4 regions of the Arthrobacter sp. KN11-1C genome follow, and region 1 is predicted to be linked to each of the others. Evidence: riboswitches for the same ligand, from Rfam matches in the RefSeq annotation. Region 1 holds a riboswitch; each other region holds the start of a gene.
The links. A riboswitch is a leader RNA that binds a small molecule or an ion and turns the genes downstream of it on or off. The one in region 1 is predicted to bind S-adenosylmethionine.
Positions count from the first base shown of each region.

Region 2: linked by a shared signal. The riboswitch ahead of metX (homoserine O-acetyltransferase MetX) and the one ahead of ACSBOX_RS01730 (DUF1737 domain-containing protein) in region 1 are both predicted to bind S-adenosylmethionine.
Region 3: linked by a shared signal. The riboswitch ahead of ACSBOX_RS16360 (hypothetical protein) and the one ahead of ACSBOX_RS01730 (DUF1737 domain-containing protein) in region 1 are both predicted to bind S-adenosylmethionine.
Region 4: linked by a shared signal. The riboswitch ahead of ACSBOX_RS07120 (aminotransferase class V-fold PLP-dependent enzyme) and the one ahead of ACSBOX_RS01730 (DUF1737 domain-containing protein) in region 1 are both predicted to bind S-adenosylmethionine.

Region 1 covers NZ_CP197467.1:353,528-357,607, forward strand. Annotated here, with positions in the region: gene ACSBOX_RS01720 (O-succinylhomoserine sulfhydrylase) at 1-1,061, opposite strand, end outside; gene ACSBOX_RS01725 (rhodanese-like domain-containing protein) at 1,062-1,472, opposite strand; gene ACSBOX_RS01730 (DUF1737 domain-containing protein) at 1,469-1,726, opposite strand; SAM riboswitch class IV at 1,737-1,849, opposite strand; gene ACSBOX_RS01735 (hypothetical protein) at 1,965-2,324, opposite strand; gene ACSBOX_RS01740 (Lrp/AsnC family transcriptional regulator) at 2,380-2,811, shown strand; gene ACSBOX_RS01745 (ornithine cyclodeaminase) at 2,972-4,003, shown strand.
Region 2 covers NZ_CP197467.1:3,094,145-3,098,224, reverse strand. Annotated here, with positions in the region: gene ACSBOX_RS14575 (VOC family protein) at 18-656, opposite strand; gene ACSBOX_RS14570 (bifunctional o-acetylhomoserine/o-acetylserine sulfhydrylase) at 947-2,263, shown strand; SAM riboswitch class IV at 2,424-2,539, shown strand; gene metX (homoserine O-acetyltransferase MetX) at 2,553-3,674, shown strand; gene ACSBOX_RS14560 (hypothetical protein) at 3,693-4,080, opposite strand, start outside.
Region 3 covers NZ_CP197467.1:3,501,736-3,505,815, forward strand. Annotated here, with positions in the region: gene ACSBOX_RS16350 (helix-turn-helix domain-containing protein) at 1-255, opposite strand, end outside; gene ACSBOX_RS16355 (sodium:solute symporter) at 559-2,091, shown strand; SAM riboswitch class IV at 2,177-2,296, shown strand; gene ACSBOX_RS16360 (hypothetical protein) at 2,311-2,631, shown strand; gene ACSBOX_RS16365 (hypothetical protein) at 2,684-2,872, opposite strand; gene ACSBOX_RS16370 (VIT1/CCC1 transporter family protein) at 3,194-4,080, shown strand, end outside.
Region 4 covers NZ_CP197467.1:1,520,351-1,524,430, forward strand. Annotated here, with positions in the region: gene ACSBOX_RS07115 (class I SAM-dependent methyltransferase) at 1-530, opposite strand, end outside; gene ACSBOX_RS07120 (aminotransferase class V-fold PLP-dependent enzyme) at 581-2,005, opposite strand; SAM riboswitch class IV at 2,041-2,153, opposite strand; gene hisN (histidinol-phosphatase) at 2,314-3,126, opposite strand; gene rsgA (ribosome small subunit-dependent GTPase A) at 3,186-4,080, opposite strand, start outside.

The DNA of each region.
Region 1 (4,080 bases):
GTGATGAGGGACTTGGAGTCGCCCAGGTTGTTCGAGATGTCGATGACGGCGAGCCCGTCCAGCAGCGCGAAGGCAGCCTCCTTCGCCGATCGCCCCGCGGAGGGGAGCAGTTCGAAGGTGAGCACGGTTCCGCCGGCCTTCATTTGCTTCGCGGCGAGCTCGTGCTGCGGGTGCGACTTCAGCAGCGGGTACTTGACCCAGCTGATGGCCGGTTGTGCCTCAAGCCATTCGGCGATCCGCAAAGCAGATGCCGAGGAGTGATTGACGCGCAGGGCCATCGTCTCCAGGCCTTTGGTCAGGACCCAGGCGTTGAACGCGGAAAGGGACGGCCCGGTGTGCCGCATGAGTTGCTTGACCGGCCCGTCGATGAACTCCTTGGTGCCCAGGATCGCTCCGCCAAGGACCCGGCCTTGGCCATCGATGTGCTTAGTGCCCGAGTAGACAATCACGTCTGCGCCGAGATCGCCGCAGCGTTGCAGCAAGGGGGTGGCGAAGACGTTGTCGACGACGACGGTGGCGCCAGCCGCGTGGGCAAGCTCGCTCACCGCGGCGATGTCCACGATTTCCTGCATGGGGTTCGACGGCGACTCGAAGAACACTGCCGTTGTCGGCTCGGACAACGCGGCACGCCACTGATCCAGGTCCGGCCCGTCGACGAAGACGGTCTCGACGCCCCAGCGCGGCAGGATCTCGTTGAGGATCACGAAGCAGGAACCGAAGAGCGAGCGGGCGGCAACCACGCGGTCGCCGGCAGCCAGCAACGCACCGAGGGCGGTGAAGACCGCGGACATGCCCGACGCCGTCGCGAAGCACGCTTCGGTGCCTTCGAGCAGGCGGAGGCGCTCCTGGAAGGTGGCGACGGAGGGGTTGCCGTAACGGGAGTAGACGAAGCGTTCGTCCTCGCCCGTGAACGCTCGCTCGGCGGCCGCGGCGGACTCGTAGACGAAGCCGGAGTTCAGGAAGACGGCTTCGGACGTTTCCTGGAAGTTGGTACGGTCAAGACCGCCGCGGACTGCCTGGGTGTCAGGGCTCCAGCCGGCGGCGTCAGGATTGAAAGTCACTTAGATGTTCCCCAGGTTCGTCGGAAGTCCACGGTTTTTCCAGCCATTCACGGTTCGTTCGCCGTAGCGGTCCGGTTCGCCCTCGAAACCCTCGAGGACGTTGTAGGCGGTGTAGCCGGCCTGGGTTGCGGCGATCGCGGCGGCGATGGAGCGCTGGCCGGAGCGGCAGAGGAAGACAAGTTCGGTGCCGTCCGCCTCAGGAGCCTGTTGCGTCAGCTGTTCGATGAAACGGGTGTTGGGGATGCCGCCGGCCAGGTTCCACTGGATGAACAAGGGATCGTTCTCGGTGGCTTTCGTGTCCGGGATCCCGATGTGTGCCCACTCGCCTTCGGTGCGGACGTCCACCAGGATGGCGCCTTGCTCGAGCTTGGCCCAGGCGTCGTGCGGGCTGAGGTCGCCTGCGTAGCTCATGCGTGGCCCTCGCCGTCGAACTCCTCGTCAAGCTGATCCACCGCATTGGCGACGGCGGCATCCGCGCTCGCGATCGCCGCGGGCAGGACGATGGCCTGCGCCACAATCACGTCCGTGCCGTTGAAAGTCGCGGCCGGGCTGCCGTGCAACACGTATCCCTCCGCGAGGGCGGTGGAGATCCGCTCGCAGAATTCCTTGGTGTCAGGGCCCGTGATGAGACGGTAGGAGAGTTTTTCCTCGGTGGGTTCAGGCATTGGTGCTCCTCAGTCACGCTTGCAGTTCGAAAGTGTCGATACGCCGAGTAGTCACCTGAGGCACCCCGCCGGAGAGAGGGTTGCCGACCAGCAAGTCAGGGCTTCGCGCTGGTGCTCATTACTCAAGAAGAAAAATAACATCCACGACGGCGGCCCGCATCACCGGCCGTCGTCATGTTCCGTAACCGGGAGGCAGCCGGCGGGGGAGCCAGTGGGTGGGGCCACGCTGGCGAGGACCCTACGCCTCGGTTTCTGTAGGCAGCGGGTCCAGACTTGCCTGGACCCGGGGTGAAACGGCATCAAAGCGCGACGCTACTCCTGTGGGGGAGTGATGAAACGTGGAACCTTGATGCTTCCGGATTTCCAGCAACTCGTGCACGGAAATCCCGGTGGCCGTGGCGAGTGCGTGCAGCGAGAGGCTGTTGTGATGAGCCAGGGCAAAAACCACGCCAGACAGCGCTTCGAAACCTTCTGTCTCGTAGATTTCCTTGATCAAGTTGGACATGCCGTTCGCATCATCGATTGATCCCGCTGACGCACCAGTTGCCATGGCCGTCAGCGACCATGCAGCAGAGTCGGGGCTGATGTAGATGCTCATGTCGATACCCTACGGACTCAGGCCCACTTGGGGAATGGGCGATACGTTTATCTTTATGGCAGCACTCACCGACCTTGACCGCCAGCTCCTCTCCGCCCTCAGGGAGGACGGCCGGGCATCTGTCGCGAGCCTCGCGCGCCAGCTCGGCGTCGCCAGGGCCACTGTGAACAGCCGGCTCGAGCGCCTTGTCTCCTCCGGAACCATCGTTGGTTTCACCGCGAGGGTGCGCGACGAAGTCGATCCACTTGCGATCCGGGCTATTGCGCTCATTGCCGTGGAGGGAAGGTCGGCCGACAGGGTCATTCGCCAGCTGAGGGGGCTTCCCGAGATTTGGGCACTGCACACCACGAATGGCGGCTGGGACCTTGTGGCTGAGCTGCGCACGGAAAGCCTCAGCGATTTTGACCAGGTCCTGGGAAGGATCCGCGGGATCGAGGGGATCGTCAATAGCGAGACGAGCCTGCTGCTCAGCTCCGTCCTGCGGTAGCCGCTGGCTTGGCAGAGACAAGCCGAATGAGCATTGTGTGCATCTTGCGTCGTCATTTTGTGCACTTTTTCAATGAAAAGTACGTACTTTGGCAATTGTGGATGCATATCGCCACTCCGTAGCCTCGTAGCAACAGTGCTTATGAGGGAAAGGAGCGCACATGACGCGCTTTGTCGATGTCCGCAATATGGTCCGCTGGACGGCCGGGCGAGGCCCGGAAACCATCATTTCGGAGATGGTTCAGTACTTGGAAGACGACTTCCGGCGATGGGAATCTTTTGACAAGACTCCGCGGGTGGCGAGTCACACCCCGTTCGGCGTCATCGAACTGATGCCCACAAGTGACCAGGAAACCTACGGCTTCAAGTATGTCAACGGACACCCTTCGAATCCAGCGCGCGGCTTCCAGACTGTGACAGCTTTCGGTGTCCTGTCCGACGTCCATAACGGCTATCCGACGTTCCTCGCGGAGATGACAGTGCTGACCGCGCTGCGAACGGCGGCTACGTCGGGGATGGTCGCGAAGAAACTCGCGCGCCCCGATTCCCGGGTCATGGGGATGATCGGAACCGGTACCCAATCGGAGTTCCAGGCCCTGGCCTTCCGGGCGGCCCTGGGCATCAACACTGTCAGGATCTGGGACACGGATCCGGCTGCGATGGAGAAGTTCGTCAGGAACATGGCTCCCCTCGGCTTCGACATCACCATCGCGGGCTCGGCGGCCCACGCAGTGGAAGGTGCCGACGTGATCACCACGTGCACGGCGGACAAGGCCAACGCCACGATCCTGAAGGCAGACCAGGTTTCTCCGGGCGTTCACATCAACGCGATCGGCGGCGATTGCCCAGGAAAGACCGAACTCGACGCTGCCATCCTGGACCTCGGCGACGTCTTTGTGGAATACGATCCCCAGACGCGGATTGAAGGCGAGATCCAGCAAATGTCCGCCGATTTTCCCGTCACCGAGTTCTGGCAAGTTCTTGGCGGTCATGCGCCGGGCCGGACCTTCAGGGACCAGATCACGATATTCGATTCCGTGGGCTTCGCGATCGAGGACTTTTCCGCCTTGCGGTATCTCCGCGACGCCGTCGAGGGTTCGGAATTCTTCGAGGAGATCGACCTCGTGGCGAATCCCGACGACCCTAAGGACCTTTTCGGTTTGGTGCGGGCACTTTCTCCGCTCGGATCCTGAGAAGCCGGGCGAAGCCTGGTGCGCCGGCCCCAGAACCGGCGCACCAGACGTTTTTTAGAGGGCCCATCCGGCCCGTT
Region 2 (4,080 bases), 1.8 Mb from region 1:
TATGACTGGGTGGTCCGTCAGATCGTGACTGCTCCGTTGGCGGTTTCGAACGTTACTGACATGATTCCCGGCGTCCCGTGCGGAGCCATCCATTGGACTGCGACGTCCTCGAGGGGCTTCTCCACGGGTTCACCAAGCCACTCGGTGACGCGCTCCGCGGAGCCGGCAATGGTGAGGCTGGACATCTTGACGTCGCTTGGGTACACGAGGGACGGGTGAAGAGCGGGGTCGCCCTCCCAACGGAGCAGATACGGAACCTGGGGATCGGCGATGAGTCCCAGGATGCCGATCTGCGACCAGACGAGTTCGCGGCCGTCCGGGAACTTGCGGTTGCCCGGGACGGCGGCGCGTCCGAGCCGCTGTTCGAACGGGCTCAGGTCGTCCACAGCGACGCACCAGCCCATCCAGCCACCCCCTGTGGCGGAGCGTGCACGGACGGCTTGTCCAAAAGGTGCCTTGTCGGAGGCCGGGTGGTCCAGGACCTCGACAACTTCCAGGTATTTGTGGTCAGCAAGGGGAATGATCATGTTCCGGGTACCAAAGCGCGGATGCACTCCGCCCCGGACTGCGTCCACTCCCAATGCTGCGGAAATCCGCTCGGTGGTGGCCAACAGGCCATCTCGTTCACAAGCGTAAGAGACGTGATCCATGCGCATGGCTTCATCTTGGCACTTTGTGATGGAGCTCTCAGCTAAGTCAAGCCTAACCAAGGTGGGATGTGTCGAAAAGGCAGCTCAGGGTCACTTCAGGACGCGCCGGGAAAGAAAACTTCCGTGTTCGTCATAAAGCTTCCGGAGCCCGCAATGCCGTCCCTAGACTGGCGGCAACCGATCGCCGGCATGCTGAACCCTTCAGCCCGGCATGCTGAACCCTTCAGCCCGGCAGGCTGAACCCTTCAGCCCGGCAGGCTGAAGCACGGCAAGAGCCCAGACAACCAGGAGTCCGCATGTCCCAAGGATGGTCATTCGAAACGCGCCAAATCCATGCCGGCCAGGAGCCGGACGCCGCTACCGGCGCCCGTGCCCTGCCCATCTACCAGACGACGTCGTTCGTCTTCCCCAGCGCGGAAAGCGCGGCCAACCGTTTTGCGCTCGCCGAGCTGGCGCCCATCTACACCCGGATCGGCAACCCCACGCAGGATGCCGTGGAGCAGCGCATAGCGAGCCTGGAGGGTGGCTTGGCGGCCCTCCTGCTGAGCTCCGGCCAGGCCGCGGAAACCTTCGCCATCCTCAACGTGGCCGAGGCCGGTGACCACGTGGTCGCCAGCCCGAGCCTCTACGGCGGCACCTACAACCTGCTGGCCCATACGCTGAAGAAATTCGGCATCTCCGTGACCTTCGTCGAGGACCCGGACAACCTCGACCACTGGCGGGACGCGGTGCAGCCAAACACCAAGCTGTTCTTCGCCGAAGTCGTCTCCAACCCCCGGCAGGACGTCTTGGACATCGAGGGCGTCTCCCGCATCGCCCATGAGGCCGGAGTCCCGCTGGTCGTGGACAATACCCTCGCCACTCCCTACCTGATCCGGCCGATCGAGTGGGGCGCGGACATCGTGGTGCACTCGGCCACGAAGTACCTGGGTGGGCACGGATCTGCCATTGCCGGTGTCATCGTAGACTCCGGCAACTTCGATTTCGGGAAGGACCCCGAGCGGTTCCCCAACTTCAACACACCGGATCCCAGCTACAACGGCCTGGTCTACGCCCGCGACCTCGGCAAGGACGGGGCCCTCGGGGCGAACCTCTCCTACATCCTCAAGGCCCGGGTCCAACTCCTGCGCGACCTCGGCTCGGCGGTTTCCCCGTTCAACGCGTTCCTGATCTCCCAAGGCATCGAAACCCTCAGCCTCCGGGTGGAACGCCACGTGGACAATGCCACCAAAGTGGCGCACTGGCTCGAAGGGCGCGACGACGTCGAATCGGTTGCGTACGCGGGGCTGCCTTCCAGCCCGTGGTTTGAGCGGGGCCGGAAGTACGGCCCCAAGGGCACCGGCGCCGTGGTGTCCTTCACCATCAACGGCGGGGTCGAAGCCGGCAAGCGCTTCGTGGACGCCCTGGAACTGCATTCGCACGTGGCCAACATCGGCGACGTCCGCTCGTTGGTCATCCACCCGGCGTCGACGACGCACAGCCAGCTAACGCCGGAACAGCAGGCCATTGCGGGAGTGACCCCTGGCCTGGTGCGGCTGTCCGTCGGAATCGAGCACATCGACGACATCCTCGCGGACCTCGAGTCGGGATTCCGGGCAGCCAAGAGCGCCTAGCGCGGACCCGGACGGGATACGAGGCTGGTCGGCGACGCAAGATGAATCTTCGCCGGCCAGCCTTCGCAACCCCCGCTTCGTGAACAAAACGCGGCCAAGTGTCACAAAGATGTCATAATCTTCGTCAGGAGGGGTCCGTTTTTCCTAGACTCTTCCTATAGGTCATGAGTGCCAGCGACAGCCCCGGCTTGCTGGCCGGCAACCCTCCATTCGCGGCGGGGTGCCCCGGGTGAAGACCTGGCCCTTCGCTGTGTTGGCGGCGGGCAAGCGCGATGTGAGGTGTCAACGAATGACAATTGCTGCAACAGCCATACCCCTTTCCGGTACCCAGGACGGAACCCTCAAGTACGTTTCCGTGGGCGGACTCGAGCTGGAGGCCGGAGGTTCCCTCCCGGACGTCGTCCTTGCGTACGAGACGTGGGGGCGGCTCAACGCAGACGCTTCCAACGCTGTCCTCGTGGAACACGCCCTCACCGGCAGCACCCATGTGGCCCGCGGCGAGAGCGACGAAGAAGGCTGGTGGGAGCAACTCGTGGGTCCCGGCGCCACCATCGACACGGACCGCTACTTCGTGGTTTCCGTCAACATTGTGGGGGGCTGCTACGGCAGCACCGGGCCGTCGTCGAGCGCTCCCGACGGCAAGCCGTGGGGCTCCCGCTTCCCGCTCGTGACCCTTCGCGACAGCACGGTAGCCGAGGCCAGGCTGGCCGACGCCTTGGGGATCCACAGCTGGCACACCGTCGTGGGCGGGTCCATGGGCGGTGCCCGTGCACTGGAATGGGCCGTCGGCTATCCGGACCGTGTCAAGCGATGCGCCGTGATCTCCATCGGGGCGTACAGCACTGCCGAGCAGATCGCGTTCGCACAGGCCCAGACGCTCGCCATCCGGCAGGACGCCGACTTCAACGGCGGAGACTACTACGGCCATGCCGCCCCCGAGGCGGGCCTGGCCCTGGCCCGGCGGATTGCCCACATCACCTATCGCTCGGCAGACGAGCTGGACTTCCGCTTCGGCCGGAACGCCCAGGGCGGCGAGGCACCACTCCAGGCTGCCGCGTTGGGGGACCGGGGCCGCTACCAGGTGGAGAGCTACCTGGACCACCAGGGAAGCAAGCTGGTCCAGCGCTTCGACGCCAATAGCTACATCGCCATTACCGAAGCGCTCATGAGCCACGACATCACGCGCGGCCGGGGCTCGCTGGAGGACGCGCTGGCCGTGGCCACGGCGACGTTCTTCGTGGCCTCGGTGGACTCGGACCGGCTCTATTTCCCGGAGCAATCCCGCGAGCTCGCCAAGGCCCTGCCCGGCGAGGTCCCTGTTCACGTGATCGAGGCGCCGATCGGGCACGACGGTTTCCTCACCGAGATCGGACAGCTCGGCCCCCAGCTGCGCGAAGCCTTTTTCGGATAGCGCGCCTTTTCCGCTGAATCAGCCGTTCATGATCTCCTGGCGGAGTTTCATGTAGTCCTCCATGGCGATTTTCCCGTCGCTGTACTTCTGGTCCAGTTCGGCCAGTTTCCGTGCCCGGTACCCTTGGGGCGCGCTGCTCGGCTGGGGAGCGCCGCCCGCTTGCGGAGCAGCCGACGACGGCGGAGCGGCCTGCGACGGCGGAGCGGCCTGCGGTGCGGGCGTCGCCATCGGGTTTTGGGGCGCAGGCGGGATGACCACCGGGGGTTGTTCCGGGTATCCGACCGGGTAGTGCTGTGGAGGGTAGGGCTGCCCGGGGTAATCCTGCGGAGGATAGGGCTGCCCAAGGTAATCCTGCGGAGGGAAGTCCTGGATCCTGCGCTGGCGCGATCGGTTGTACATGCGGATC
Region 3 (4,080 bases), 1.4 Mb from region 1:
GTCGCGTCGGGTCAGGTGCGTCTCGGGTGCCGCAAAAAGGTCTCCGATGGACACCGAGAGAACTTGGCAAAGCGTCACGAGGGAAGCGACCGACGGCGATGTCAGGTCACGCTCCACACGGCTCAGGAACCCCTTGGTCAGGCCGGTGGCGTCGGCGACTTGCTCGATGGTGAGCCGCTGGGATTGGCGGGCGGCACGGATTCTGGAACCGATGGCAACGGGGACGTTGCTCGGTTCAACGGGGAGAGCCTTCATTCACGAACCTTTCAGGCCGTTTTGGCGGCCCTGTCATTGCTGCAATAGTAGCCGGATCGCCTGCGTGGCGGGGCCTCCGGATGGCTGGAGGACCGCCGTTGCGCCCGCTGCGCACGGCAACGCCTTGACTGTTACTCGCATCACTACGTATCCTCATAGGCAACAAGTGTTGTTTGTGAGGCACACGTCACAGGCTACTCTCCCCACTCACCAGCGCAGAGACCTTCCGCAACCCCGCACGAAACCCCGCGGACCGGCGTCGGAATCCCCCAGAGCTCTGCGCATCACTTTCAGGAGCCAACCGTGGACTCTTCGTTCATCAATATTGCGATCGTGGTGGTGTATTTGCTCGCCATGCTGGCCTTCGGCTGGTGGGGCAAGTCGCGCACCAAGAACAACAGCGACTTCCTGGTGGCAGGACGCCGCCTCGGTCCGATGCTCTACACCGGCACGATGGCCGCCGTCGTCCTTGGCGGCGCATCGACGGTTGGCGGCGTCGGCCTCGGCTACAAGTTCGGCGTCTCCGGCATGTGGCTGGTGGTGGCCATTGGTTCGGGCGTCCTCCTCCTGAGCCTGCTTTTCGCCGGCACCATCCAGCGGCTCAAGATCTACACGGTCTCCCAGATGCTGAGCCTGCGGTACGGCCAGCGCGCCACGCAGACCTCCGGCATCGTCATGCTCGCCTACACCCTCATGCTGTGCGCTACGTCCACGGGCGCCTACGCCACCATCTTCGTCGTCCTCTTCGGCTGGGAGCGCTGGCTCGCCATCGCCGTCGGCGGCGCCATCGTCCTGGTCTACTCCACCATCGGCGGCATGTGGTCCATCACCCTCGCCGACCAGGTGCAGTTCATCATCAAGACCGTGGGCATTTTCTTCCTCATGCTCCCGTTCGTCCTCAACGCCGCAGGCGGCTTCGACGGCATCCGTGCCCGCGTTGACGCCAGCTTCTTCCAGCTGGACGGCATCGGAGCCCAGACCATCATCACGTACTTCGTCGTCTACACCCTGGGCCTGCTGATCGGCCAGGACATCTGGCAGCGCGTCTTCACCGCGAAGACCCCCAAGGTGGCCCGATGGGGCGGCGCCACCGCCGGCATCTACTGCGTCTTGTACGGCGTCGCCGGCGCATTGATCGGCCTGGCCGCCCGGGTGGCCCTGCCGAACATCGACGTCAAGGCCCTTGGCAAGGACGTCGTCTACGCCGAGGTAGCCACGCACATCCTGCCGATCGGCATCGGCGGACTTGTCATGGCCGCAGCAGTCGCCGCCATGATGTCCACCGCGTCCGGAGCCCTCATCGCCGCAGCCACCGTTGCGCGCGCCGACGTGGTCCCGTTCGTGGCCAGCTGGTTCGGCAAGACAATCAACACCAGCGACACCGAGAATCCCGAGCATGACGTCAAGGCCAACCGCTACTGGGTCCTTGGCCTGGGCATCGTGGCAGTACTGATCTCGATGGCGGCGCAAGACGTCGTGGTAGCCCTGACCATCGCCTACGACATCCTGGTAGGTGGCCTGCTTGTTGCCATCCTGGGCGGCTTGGTCTGGAAGCGCGGTACAGGTATTGCCGCAGCCTGGTCCATGGCGGTCGGGTCCGTACTGACCCTTGCCTTGCTGATCGCCTACGCCACCGGAATCATCCCCAGCGAAGACGGCGTCTACGCCAACGACCCCATCTACTGGGGCCTCGGCGCCTCGTTCGCCGTCTACTTCGTGGTCTCCCTCCTCACGCCGCCCACCGAGCCCGCGGTCCGCGAAGCCTGGGACCGCCGCGTTGCCGGAGCGGCCGCGGAGGAACTCCCCTTGGAAGCCCACCCGGTGGCCAGCCACTAAGTTTCACAAAACCTCGTACGACGGCGGCGCCGCACCTTCTCCTTCGAGAGGTGCGGCGCCGCTGTCGCATGTACAGTAGGAACAGCTTCAAGAGATGTGGCGCCAAGCTCCGACTTGCCACACGCCAACCCCATGTTCACGGGTGGTTCGGATGAAGAAGCGGCCCGGTTCGGACCAGAGACAACCGAACGGGCAAGAGCAACTCCACAGGAGAAGGCCATGCCTTTCGAAAACGGCGCTACCGCCACAACCGCGCACACTACCCAGTCCAGCACCCTCTTGTTGCCCCGCTTCCGGCGGGTGGACGAGTTCGTCCGGGTGATTCCCGGCGTCGACCTCTCCCAAGGCTCCATTACGTTCGTGGTGGACGGAAACCTGGAACGCTATTGGCATCATGAGCCGCGACTCATCACCGAAGCGCTTTCAAAAGCAGTCCAGCCCGCCCGCTGGTTCCCGGCCACGCGGAAACTTACCCTCACGGTTGCGGCAACCGGGCATCGTGCGGGCGTGCAGAAGCACTTCATCTTGAGCGCGTTTTAGCTAGCGCGTTTTAGCGGCCAAGTTCAGCGAGCCGGGTTTCAGCGGGCCGGGGCTATTCGATCACTTCCGACTCACGGTGTTCGTCGGCGTCGAGCGCGACCGGCCGTTCGTCGTCGTCAAGGACCTCGGCCTGTTCCTCCCAGTCTTCGTCCACGGCCAGGTCCTCGTTGTAGTCGTAGGCGGGATCGGCCTCGACCGTGGGCCGGTCGGGATGGCGGGCGTGGGTCTCGGTGCTGTCCATGGTGCAACCTCCGTTCGACGTGCCACTGAGCCCATCGCACAGGCACATGAGGCAGCCGATCCAACGCCACCCCGCCAATTCGTGGACCCTGTCCATCCATCCCAGCACTGCCCCCTGCGGCGGTCAAGGTCTCCCGCGAGCCTCCCGGTTTTTGAGGCGCGCCTAAAAAGTCCAGTGAGGATTGCCAGCCGAAAAACCGCGGAAATTGGCGATAAAGTGGAGCTGCAATGAGGCGATGAAGCCCGCCCCAGCAACCCAGGAGTCCCGGTGCACCCGCACACAAAACCCTCGCATTCAGACAATCCCTCGGACCCAAGCAGTCTGTCCCAAGACGCAGCAGCCCCCAAGACTCCCCCGTCGTCGTCGGACATCAAGCGTTGGCGGCAGTACCTGGCCGACGAACGGGCCGAAGCCGCCGTGTACCGCCAACTGGCGCAGCGCCGCGACGGCGAGGAGCGCGAAATCCTTTTGGCCCTCGCAGAGGCCGAGGGCCGCCATGAGGCACACTGGCTCAAGCTCCTCGGCGAACATGCCGGCATGCCGAAGGCGGCCTCCGCTCGAAGCCAAATGCTTGGCTTCCTGGCCCGGAACTTCGGATCGGTGTTCGTGCTGGCCCTCGCCCAACGGGCTGAAGGGCGCTCGCCCTATGCGAAGGATCCAGCGGCAACCCGCGCCATGGCGGCCGACGAACAGATCCACGAAGAAGTAGTCCGCGGCCTGGCGACGCGCGGCCGCAACAGGTTGTCCGGAACCTTCCGCGCTGCCGTATTCGGCGCCAACGACGGCCTGGTCAGCAACCTTTCCCTCGTGATGGGCATGGCGGCCACCGGGGTCCCCGCAACTGTGGTCCTGTTCAGCGGCGTCGCCGGCTTGCTGGCGGGAGCGCTGTCCATGGGTGCGGGCGAGTATGTCTCGGTCCGCTCCCAGCTCGAGCTCCTCAAGGCCACCCGCCCCACCCAGGCCACACTGACCGCAGCCCCGGCCCTGGACATCGAACACAATGAACTGGTGCTCGTGTACTTGGCCAGGGGCATGTCCCGCGAAGCCGCCGAACACCGGGCCGCCGAGCGCATGGGACTCTACAGCTGCGATTGCGATCCAAGCCTCTCGCTCCACCCCGAAGTTGAAGAAACCGTCAATGAGCACGAGGCCGTCGGCTCCGCGTGGGGCGCCGCGATCTCGAGCTTCTGCTTCTTCGCTTCGGGCGC
Region 4 (4,080 bases), 1.2 Mb from region 1:
CGGAAGTCCGGTTTGTGGACATCGCCGGCATGCATGATGCGGGACAGGCGATGGACCCAGGGCACCGAAGTGTCCAATTGGTTCCAGATCAAGCCGATGACGCCCTGGGGTCGAAGGATCCGGGCGATCTCAGTGCTCGCGGCGAGCGGATCGCACCAGTGCCAGGCTTGGGCAACGCTGACGACGTCGAATGCTGAGTCCGCCAGCCCGGTTGCCTCAGCCGTGCCCTCCAGGGCGATCACCTGTGGATACCCTTTGCGCAGCTGGGTGAGCATGTCCGTGGAGGGGTCCACTGCGGACACCGCCAGCCCCCGCTCGACGAGCAGCGAGGTGAACTTTCCGGTGCCGGCGCCGATGTCTGCCGCGTCCCGAGCCCCCTCCGGCAGCAGCCAGTCAGCTGAATCCGCAGGGTAGCCCGGCCGGACCCGCTCATAGTGTTCTCCGCCGTCCTGGAAACTGCGGCCGAGTTCGAGTCGCCGTTCCTCATATAGCCTGGGGCCGGCTGAGGTGCCTTTGGGTCGCGGGGCCACGCGGGAACTCCTTCGTAGGACAGGAAAAATACCCTACGAATCTACCGCAATCAGTCGGTGCTGCAGGGTGCGGCGCCCGCGGTCCCGGGGGTGTTGGGAGCCCACTCCGGGTAGCTGCGGTGGTCGTTCGCAGGGACCCAACGCCCGGCATCCACCACGTAGTCCCAGCCGAGGCCATTGCTCTTGAGCGCCTGGATGCCCGCGATGAGCCGGGTGGCGTCTTCCAAACGCGACCCCACGCCGAAGCTGGCACGCAGCGATCCGGAGGGAAGGCCGAGGCGCTTGAGCAGCGGGTGCGCGCAAAAGCGTCCGTCCCGCAGGCCGATGCCATGCTCGGCCGCAAGATAGGCCGCGACGAGTCCGGCGTCGTAGCCCTGGAGCGAGAAGTTCACGACGCCGATCGTGTCCTGGGGATCGGTGTCGCTGAAGATCTGGTGCACGGTCACGCCGTCGATTTGCTTGAGGCCCTCGACAAGGTGCGAGCGGATGGCGGCCTCGTGGGCGTGCCATTCATCGTGGTCGAGGCTGGCAATGACCTGAGTGGCCCGGGCCAGGGTGGCCGCGCCCAGCACGTTCGGAGAGCCCCCTTCGTGCCTTGCCGGCCCCGTGGCCCAGCTGACGGAATCAAGGCGTGCCTCGCGGACCGCGCCGCCTCCTGCCAGGTGCGGCGTGCCGGCGTCGAGCCAGTCTGGGCGGCCCACCAGCACACCGGCGCCGAACGGTGCATAGAGCTTGTGCCCCGAGAAGACCAGGTAGTCCACCTCCGCGGCGGCGATATCGATGCGGCGGTGCGGTGCGAGTTGCGCCGCGTCCACCACGATCCGCGCCCCGAATTCGTGGGCCAAGGCAGCGAGTTCCTTGATGGGCAGGATTTCGCCGGTCACGTTCGACGCGCCGGTGACTGCCAGGAGGCTGACGCCACCCTGGGAGAGCGCCGTGCGGACAGCCGCAACAGTCTCCGACAACGTTCCGGCGGCAACGATGCTGCGGTGGGGAACACCTTGCCATGGGAGCAGATTGGCGTGGTGCTCGATGTCCAGGTACAGGACTTCGCCCGTATGCCTGCCGTCCTCAACCGGCAAGCAACCCGCCAGCAGATTGAGGGAGTCAGTGGTGTTGCGCGTGAAAATGACGGAATCGTCCGGCCTGCCGCCAACGAAGTCACGAACGATGTTGCGGGCATTCTCGTAGACCGACGTGCTGATTTGGGAGGCATAGCCGGCGCCGCGGTGGACGCTCGCGTAGTACGGCAGGATTTCGTTGAGGTACGCGGAGACCACGGTCAGCGCAGGTGCGGAAGCGCCGTAGTCGAGGTTGGCGTAGCGGATCTGGCCGCCCTGGATCAAGGGCGCCTGCAGCTCCGCTCCGGTGACTGCGGCCAGTGGGCGCGACGCCGGAGTCCGGGACTCACCGTGCCGCTGCCCAGGATCGTGGTGCTGCGAAAGAGCCGTGGAAGAAATTGTGGCTGTGCTCATGGGACCTCACTCAAGAGGGACCCCTGCGTGCAGGGGGTCCGCGCTTGCCGCATCCGTTCCGGACCGGCCGGGTCGTCACCCGGGGCACCCCGCCGCGATGGAGGGTTGCCGGCCAGCAAACCGGGGTTTCGCGCTGGCACTCGTGACCTGTAAAGAGCGTAGGACACCGGCAAGGCCGGTTCCAATGTGACCGCGATTGTTAAGCGGATTGTTACACCGCCCGAAAAATGTGCCTTCAGCCGAAGAAAAAGCAACGGACGCCCCGGAAAAGGGACGTCCGCCGTCGTTTGTTCAGTGAATGGGGTGGATCAGAGCAAGTCGTCGAGTTCGGGGTTGAGCCTCTTGAGCACCTCGGAGTGCAGGATCGAGTTAGTGGCGACGGCGTTTCCGCCGAAGGGGCCATCCGCGCCATCCAGAGACGTGAAGCGTCCGCCGGCCTCGGTCACGATCGGCACCAAGGCCGCCATGTCGTAGACCTGGAGTTCCGGTTCGGCGGCGATGTCCACGGCGCCCTCGGCCACGAGGCAGTAGGACCAGAAATCGCCGTACGCACGGCTGCGCCAGACATCGTTCTCGAGGCCCAGGAAGTTGTCCAGCTTCTCGTGCTGCTTCCACTCGGAAAGCTCGGAGTAGGAGAGCGAGGCGTCTTCGAGCCGGGACACGTTGGAAACTTTCAACCGGGTGGCCGCCGCCAGCGACCGGCCCATGTAGGCGCCGGAGCCCTTGGCCGCCCACCAACGCTTGCCGAGCGCCGGAGCGCTCACGAGGCCGACTACTACCTCGCCCTCGTCCACGAGGGCGATCAGCGTTGCCCACACGGGTACGCCACGCACGAAGTTCTTGGTCCCGTCGATGGGATCGATGATCCAACGCCTCGAGCCGTGGCCCGTGCTGCCGAATTCTTCCCCCAGGACGGCGTCACGGGGGCGGGAACGGGAGAGCTGCCCGCGGATTGCTTCCTCGGCGGCTTTGTCGGCGTCGGTGACCGGGCTCAGGTCGGGTTTGGTCTCCACCTGAAGGTCCAGGGCCTTGAACCGCTCCATTGTCAGGGAATCGACGGAGTCGGCCAGGACGTGTGCCAGCCGCAGGTCGTCGTTGTAGCTCGAATCGGGTTGGGTCATGGTTCCAAACTACCGTCTCTTCGCCGGTGAGCCGGGGAGGTAGGACGGCAGCGGCGCAGTTAGTTGACCGTACCCAGTTCCTTGGTTTCCTGTGCTTCCATGCGCGGGTCCGCGCCGAGGAGCCGGCGCAACGATGCCAGGCGGGCCGGGCCCGACTCTCCGGCATGGCCATCGGCGACCCACGAATCCAGGCCGCATCGAACAGCGTTGGCATCGTGCTTGCAGCCGCGCTCGCACATTTCGGTCCCGGGTTCGAGGTCCGGGAAGGCATGCAGGATACGGTCCGGGTTCACGTGGGCGAGGCCGAAGGAACGGATGCCCGGGGTATCGATGATCCAGCTTCCGCCGGGGGCGTCGCTGAGCTTCAGGGCAAGGGCAGACGAGGAGGTGTGCCGTCCGCGCCCCGTCACCGCGTTGACCCCGCCGGTGGCGCGCTCGGCCCCGGTCAGGGCGTTCACCATGGTGGACTTCCCGACGCCGGAATGGCCCAGGAGCACGGTGACCTTGCCGTCGAGGTAGTCCCGCAACTGGCCGACGGCGTCACTGTCGAGGCGGGCGGACAAACCGTCGTCCGACCGGGCGTCGATGCCGGAGGCGCCGGCGTCGGCCGTCCGGCTGATGATGATGGGGAAACCGAGGCTCACGTAGTTGGCGAGCAGTTCTGTCGGATCCTTGACATCCGCTTTGGTGACGAGCAGCAGCGGCTCGATTCCGGCGTCGTATGCTGCCACCAGGGCGCGGTCGATGAATCCCGTGCGCGGTTCCGGGTTGGCGGCCGCCACCACCACCACGAGCTGGTCGGCGTTGGCGACGACGGCGCGTTCGATCGGATCGGTGTCGTCGGCACTTCGCCGCAGGAGGGTCTTGCGCTCCTCGACCCGCACGAGGCGGGCGAGGGTGTCCGGGGCTCCTGAAACATCGCCGACGAGGGCGACGAAGTCCCCTGGAACCACG